2 regions of the Cupriavidus sp. FW305-27 genome follow, and region 2 is predicted to be linked to the other one. Evidence: predicted binding sites of a transcription regulator. Region 2 holds the regulator's gene; the other holds the start of a gene.
What was found. The regulator NrdR, encoded in region 2, represses ribonucleotide reductase genes. The targets are predictions, from matches to a motif close to CACNANATNTNGTG.

Region 1 (3,173 bases), on a different contig from region 2:
GTCCGGGATCCAGTTGGCCGTGTTCATGTCGTGGGTGCGGCGGCGGTCGTCGCCGGTGTTCTTGCGCAGTTCCAGGAACTCTTCGATGTCCAGGTGCCACGTTTCCAGGTAGGCGCAGACGGCGCCCTTGCGCTTGCCGCCCTGGTTCACGGCCACGGCGGTGTCGTTGACCACCTTCAGGAACGGGACCACGCCTTGCGACTTGCCGTTGGTGCCCTTGATGTGCGAGCCGAGTGCGCGCACGTTGGTCCAGTCATTGCCCAGGCCGCCGGCGAACTTGGACAGCAGCGCGTTTTCCTTCAGCGCTTCGTAGATGCCTTCCAGGTCGTCGGAGACGGTGGTCAGGTAGCACGACGACAGCTGCGAGCGGCGGGTGCCGGAGTTGAACAGGGTCGGCGTGGACGACATGAAGTCGAACGACGACAGCAGCTGGTAGAACTCGATGGCGCGCGCTTCGCGGTCCTTCTCGTTCAGCGCCAGGCCCATGGCCACGCGCATGAAGAAGGCCTGCGGCATTTCGATGCGGGTTTCATCGATATGCAGGAAGTAGCGGTCGTACAGGGTCTGCAGGCCCAGGTAGTTGAACTGGAAGTCGCGGCCGGCGTCCAGCGCGGCGCCCAGGCGGGCCAGGTCGAAGGTGGCCAGCTTTTCGTCCAGCAGCTCGGCTTCGATGCCGCGGGCGATGAACTTGGGGAAGTACTCGGCGTAGCGGCTGGACATCTCGCCCTGGGTCACTTCGGCACCCAGGATTTCCTTGCGGATCGTGTGCAGCAGGATACGGGCGGTGACCTGGCTGTAGTTCGGGTCCTTTTCAATCAGGGTACGCGCGGCCAGGATGGCGGAGTCGTACACCTGCGTCATCGGCACGCCTTCGTACAGGTTCTTCAGGGTTTCCTTCAGGATCGGCTCGGCGCTCACTGCGTTGCCAAGGCCGCTGCAGGCGTTGTCGATCAGGTCATGCAGCGCGGCGATGTCCAGCACGTGCGTGACGCCGCCATCGGTCACGTTGACCGAGATGCCGCCTTCCTGCACGCGGGCCACGGCCTGGGCGTTGGCCTGGGCGCGCTCGTCCTTGCGCTTCTCGCGGTACAGCACGTAGGCGCGGGCCACTTCATGCTCGCCCGAGCGCATCAGCGCCAGTTCCACGTGGTCCTGCACGTCTTCGATATGGATGGCGCCGCCGTTGGGGCGGCTGCGCACCAGTGCGCGCACGACGTTGTCAGTCAGTTGCTCGACGATCTCGCGCACACGCGCGGACGCGGCGCCCTGCCCGCCGTTCACGGCGAGGAAGGCCTTGGTCATGGCAACGGCGATCTTGGACGGCTCGAAAGCCACCACGGCGCCGTTGCGTCGAATGATCTTGTGATCCGGGTAGTTCGTATTGGCGGCGTTGGCGGGGGTCTGCTGCGCGGTCGGTGCAATACCGGCGGCGGCGCCACCCGTGGTGATTTCGTTCTGGGCCGTTTGCATGAGAACTCCTGTTTTTACCCTGGAAATAAGAGACAAAAGAGTCCCTGGCGAAATGCGGCGAAAAGAACGTCCCTCCCGGCGTGAGGTCGGGGGCGGACAGACTGCCTTTACGTGAACATTTCGCCAGGGACTCTTGTGATTCGCTGGCCTTAGCGGGCGGTTTCGAGACGATGCACGAACTTCGTGATCCCTGACTCACCCTTGGGGCCGGCTCCCCGGTTGGACTACTAGATATAGTGTGTGACGCGTGAAACTGGGCTAAGTATAGTGAAACGAATCCGAATGACCAGTCTTGACAAGCGCTATTTCGGGGGCGGTTGCGCCGATGCGGCAGCGCCACATGCCCGCAAGCCTAATACTCGCAAGGGTTTTCGCCAGACCGTTCGCAACTGCACATTTCACAAAAATTTTTTTGATTGTTGCGAGGTTGCGATAGCCCCACCCCGAGGCAGGGCATGTGCGCCGGAACGGGGCGCACGGGGATGGGGAATGAGGTTAAGGATTCGTCACCTGGCCAGCCGCGCCAGGGCACTGGTAGGGCAACATGCCGGGCGCCACGCCGGCCTGCCTGGCAAAGCGTGCCCAGTCGAAATGCGGGCCGGGATCGGTCTTGCGCCCCGGGGCGATGTCGCTGTGGCCGGCAATCGCGCGCACCGGGTAGGCGGCCAGCAGCGCCGGCACCAGCGCGGCCACGGTGTCGTACTGGGCCAGGGTGAACGGCAGGTCGTCGCAGCCCTCGATCTCGATGCCGATGGAGAAATCGTTGCAGCGGGCGCGGCCGAAGAAGTCGGACTGTCCGGCGTGCCAGGCCCGCTGCGTGCACGGGACAAACTGCACCAGCTCCCCCTCGCGCGTGACCAGGAAGTGCGCGGACACCTGCACCTGGTGGATGGTGGCAAAGTACGGGTGCTTGTTGGGATCGAGCCGGTTCTGGAAGAAGGCCTCGATGTCGCCGCTGCCGAACTGGCCGGGCGGCAGGCTGATGTTGTGCAGCACCACCAGGTCCACCGGCATGCCGGCCGGGCGCTCGTCAAAGTTTGGTGACGGCACGCGGCGCGCGGCGGGGACCCAGCCGTCGGCCTCTGGCAGATAGCGGTGCTCGGGCTTGCTCATGACGTGCCCTCGCCTTCCACGGTGCTGCGTTCGGCGGCGTCCATGGCCTCGCGGATGCCCAGTTGCTGGATACGGTAGCGCAGCTGGCGCAGGTTCAGGCCCAGCAGCGGCGCGGCCGCGGTGCGGTTGAAGTTGGTCTGCGCCAGCGCCTGCAGGATCAGCTCGCGCTCCACGGCTTCCAGCCTGGCTTGCAGGTCGATCGGGAAGACGATGCCGCGGCAGGCGCGTTCGGCGGGATCGCCGGCGGGCTCGGGTTCGGGCGCGCTGGCCGGGGCGGGCACCACGGGCGGCGGCTCTGCCGGGGCCGGCGCGGGCGCGGCGGCCGGCGGCACCGGCGCCCACATGCCTGCGGCGCCCCAGGGGGCGGAATAGTTGGTGGGCGCCATCGCCGGCGCGGGGGCATGCATCAGCCCGGCGCGCTCGGCGCCGGCGTCCAGCGGGCCCAGGTCGGCCAGCTCGATCTCTTCGCTCTCGGCAAAGGCGTAGGCGCGCTCCAGCAGGTTCTCCAGCTCGCGCACGTTGCCGGGGAACGGATAGGCCACCAGCCGTTGCAGCGCCGCCGGCGACAGCCGCTTGGGGCGCGGGTCGCC
Region 2 (3,173 bases):
CGGTCAGGTAGAGCGCCGCGGCAGCCATGATCAGGAGCAGGCTCAGCGTCATCGCCACCATCAGCTCCACCAGCGACAGCCCCAGTTGACGATGCCGGCCGGCGTTGAGATACATCCTGGCGTTCCGCATGTCAGTTAACCGTGCCCTGCGTGGCCACGATGACCACCTGGGGGCGCGTGCCCATGTCGGACATGTCGACCCGTGCCGCGACGGTTCTGGCGGCAAGCCGGGAGATCCAGCCGATCTTGATGACAATCGGTGCGTCGTCCGCGCGGCCAGTGGCCGATGGCGTGCATCCCCATGAGAAGCCGGTGGCCTGGTCGTAGGCGACCATGTCCCGGCAAATCACGGCGCGTCCGCCAGGCAGGCCTGTGCTGACACGCTCCCAGAACTCGGCGACATCGAAATCCGCCAGTTGCTGCGCGCACCCGGCCGCCGTGCCCGGGCAGGCGATCGCGTACGGGCTGTTTGCTGCCGTGAGCGCGGGCGGCTGCCCGGTGGCAGTGTCGATGAAGTAGCGGTTCGGGATGATGGCTTCCGCCGCCGCGCCGGTTTGCGAGACGGCCGGATTGGCACGCATGCGCTCGGCCATCTCGGTGGCCAGCTGCATGGCAGTGGTGTCGTAGGAAGCTTGTTGCGTGAAGCGGGATGAATTCAGCAGCAGGCTGGCGACGCCGAGCACGCCAACCGCCAGAACGACAATTGCCACCAATGCTTCGAGCATGGCAAAGCCGGCTGCCCCGCGGCAGCGTTGACCCATTCTGACCCCCGTCAAAAGACGTCCGACTTCGTTAACTTCTTTTTTTGGTCTGCAATCCCGGGCCCTTTTAATATGCGACAGCGGGCCTTGCGGAAATGCAACGGGGATTAAACAACGATTTTGTTACTTTTGCTACCCCTTCCGGGGGGTGGACGCCGCAAACTCATCCAGCACGTCGCGGAATTCCGACACGTCCTCAAAGCTCCGGTACACCGAAGCAAAGCGGATATACGCGATCTTGTCGAGCTTGCGCAATTCGCGCATCACCAGTTCGCCGACCTGGCTGCTGGGGACTTCTTTCTCTCCCAGTGCCAGCAGTTTTTCTTCGATGCGGGTGATGGCTTCGTCGATGGCTTCGGCCGAGACCGGGCGCTTGCGCAGCGCCAGGCGCATGGAATCCTTCAGCTTGGCGCGCGTGTAGTCCACGCGCGAGCCGTTTTTCTTGACGATGGCGGGGAAGAACAGCTCGATCCGCTCATAGGTGGTGAAGCGGCGGTCGCAGGCTTCGCAGCGGCGGCGCCGGCGCACGGCATCGCCGTCTTCCGACATGCGCGTGTCGAGTACCTGGGTATTGGAATGACCGCAAAAGGGGCATTTCATGCCGGACCACCTTCAGTTGAACCCCGTCGCCTTGTCCGTGTTGTCGTTCTGCGGAGGCGGGGCGGGTTGGCGAGGCCCGCAAGCCGGTGCCCGAGGACGCCGGCTTGCGGAGCTGCCGGCCGCTCATGCGGAATCCGCATGGGCGGCCTCGATGCATCAGCCGTAGACCGGGAAACGCTTGGTCAGGGCTGCCGCCTGCTCGCGCACGCTGGCGATATTGGCGGCGTCGTGCGGGTTGTCCAGCACATCGGCGATCAGGTTGCCGACGATGCGGGCTTCTTCTTCCTTGAAGCCGCGCGTGGTCATGGCCGGCGAGCCCAGGCGGATGCCCGAGGTCACGAACGGCTTTTCCGGATCGTTGGGGATGGCGTTCTTGTTGACGGTGATATGCGCCTCGCCCAGGATGCGCTCGGCTTCCTTGCCGGTGATGTTCTTGGCGCGCAGGTCAACCAGCATCACGTGGCTTTCGGTGCGGCCCGAGACGATGCGCAGGCCGCGCGCGATCAGGGTCTCGGCCAGCACGGCGGCGTTCTTCACCACTTGCTGCTGGTATTCCTTGAACTCAGGCGTCAGCGCTTCCTTGAAGGCGACGGCCTTGCCGGCGATTACGTGCATCAGCGGGCCGCCCTGGATGCCGGGGAAGATCGCCGAGTTGATGGCCTTCTCGTGCTCGGCCTTCATCAGGATCACGCCGCCGCGCGGGCCGCGCAGGCTCTTGTGCGTGGTGGTGGTGACGAAGTCGGCGTGCGGCACCGGGTTCGGGTAGACACCCGCGGCGATCAGGCCGGCGTAGTGGGCCATGTCGACCATGAAGTAAGCGCCGATCGACTTGGCAACCTTGCTGATGCGCTCGAAGTCGATGCGCAGCGCGAAGGCCGAGGCGCCGGCGATGATCAGCTTGGGCTTCTTCTCCTGGGCCAGCTTTTCCAGCGCGTCGTAGTCGATGTCTTCCTGGGCGTTCAGGCCGTAGCTGACCACGTTGAACCACTTGCCGCTCATGTTCAGGGCCATGCCGTGGGTCAGGTGGCCGCCTTCGGCCAGGCTCATGCCCATGATGGTGTCGCCCGGCTTGAGCACGGCGAAGTACACGCCCTGGTTGGCCTGCGAGCCCGAGTTGGGTTGCACGTTGGCGGCTTCGGCGCCGAACAGCTGCTTGACGCGGTCAATGGCCAGCTGCTCGACGACGTCGACGTACTCGCAACCGCCGTAGTAGCGCTTGCCGGGATAGCCCTCGGCGTACTTGTTGGTCAGCTGCGAACCCTGGGCGGCCATCACGGCCGGCGAGGTGTAGTTCTCGGAGGCGATCAGCTCGATGTGGTCTTCCTGGCGCTGGTTCTCCTGCTGGATGGCGGCAAAGACCTCGGGGTCGATCTGGTCGATCGTAAAACGGCTGCGTTCGAACATGGCGAAACTCGTCTGAAAAATAGGGAATCCGATTCACGCATCGGGGGTAGGGCGCGCGGGGAAGGCTAGCGGCGACCAGCACCGGCGGCTTGTAACCGTCGGTGCAGGGCGCACCCTGCTTCCCATTCGCTGCCCAGGCGAGCGGCAGGCGCAAGCAACTTCACGCCTAGGCGTGCTGAACGCTACGCGAACGCGCAATGAACGTCACGCCAGAGAACTTGCGCTTCCTCGTGGTAGTGCCCACTGACTTCGCCAGTCGCGCAAGATGGAATGGTTGCGCGCAGTGTAGCGCGAGGCGGGCGCCCGCCGCAAGCCGTCGGCCCCGCCAGGCAAGCGCTGGCAAGGGCTGGCCAGCAACTTGCTGTTGCAAAGTCGTCATGCGGGTTTACACGAAACCGCTATCGCTCT

Region 1: the regulator NrdR is predicted to act here: its motif matches at 1,696-1,709, upstream of AC3WRI_RS20295 (ribonucleoside-diphosphate reductase subunit alpha).

The regions. Positions count from the first base shown of each region.
Region 1 is NZ_JBYTAG010000042.1:50,053-53,225, reverse strand. It holds gene AC3WRI_RS20295 (ribonucleoside-diphosphate reductase subunit alpha) at 1-1,470, opposite strand, end outside; gene ampD (1,6-anhydro-N-acetylmuramyl-L-alanine amidase AmpD) at 1,966-2,583, opposite strand; gene AC3WRI_RS20285 (sigma-54-dependent transcriptional regulator) at 2,580-3,173, opposite strand, start outside.
Region 2 is NZ_JBYTAG010000008.1:129,622-132,794, forward strand. It holds gene AC3WRI_RS05990 (PilW family protein) at 1-130, opposite strand, end outside; gene pilV (type IV pilus modification protein PilV) at 132-761, opposite strand; gene nrdR (transcriptional regulator NrdR) at 894-1,361, opposite strand; gene glyA (serine hydroxymethyltransferase) at 1,518-2,765, opposite strand; ZMP/ZTP riboswitch at 2,890-3,035, opposite strand.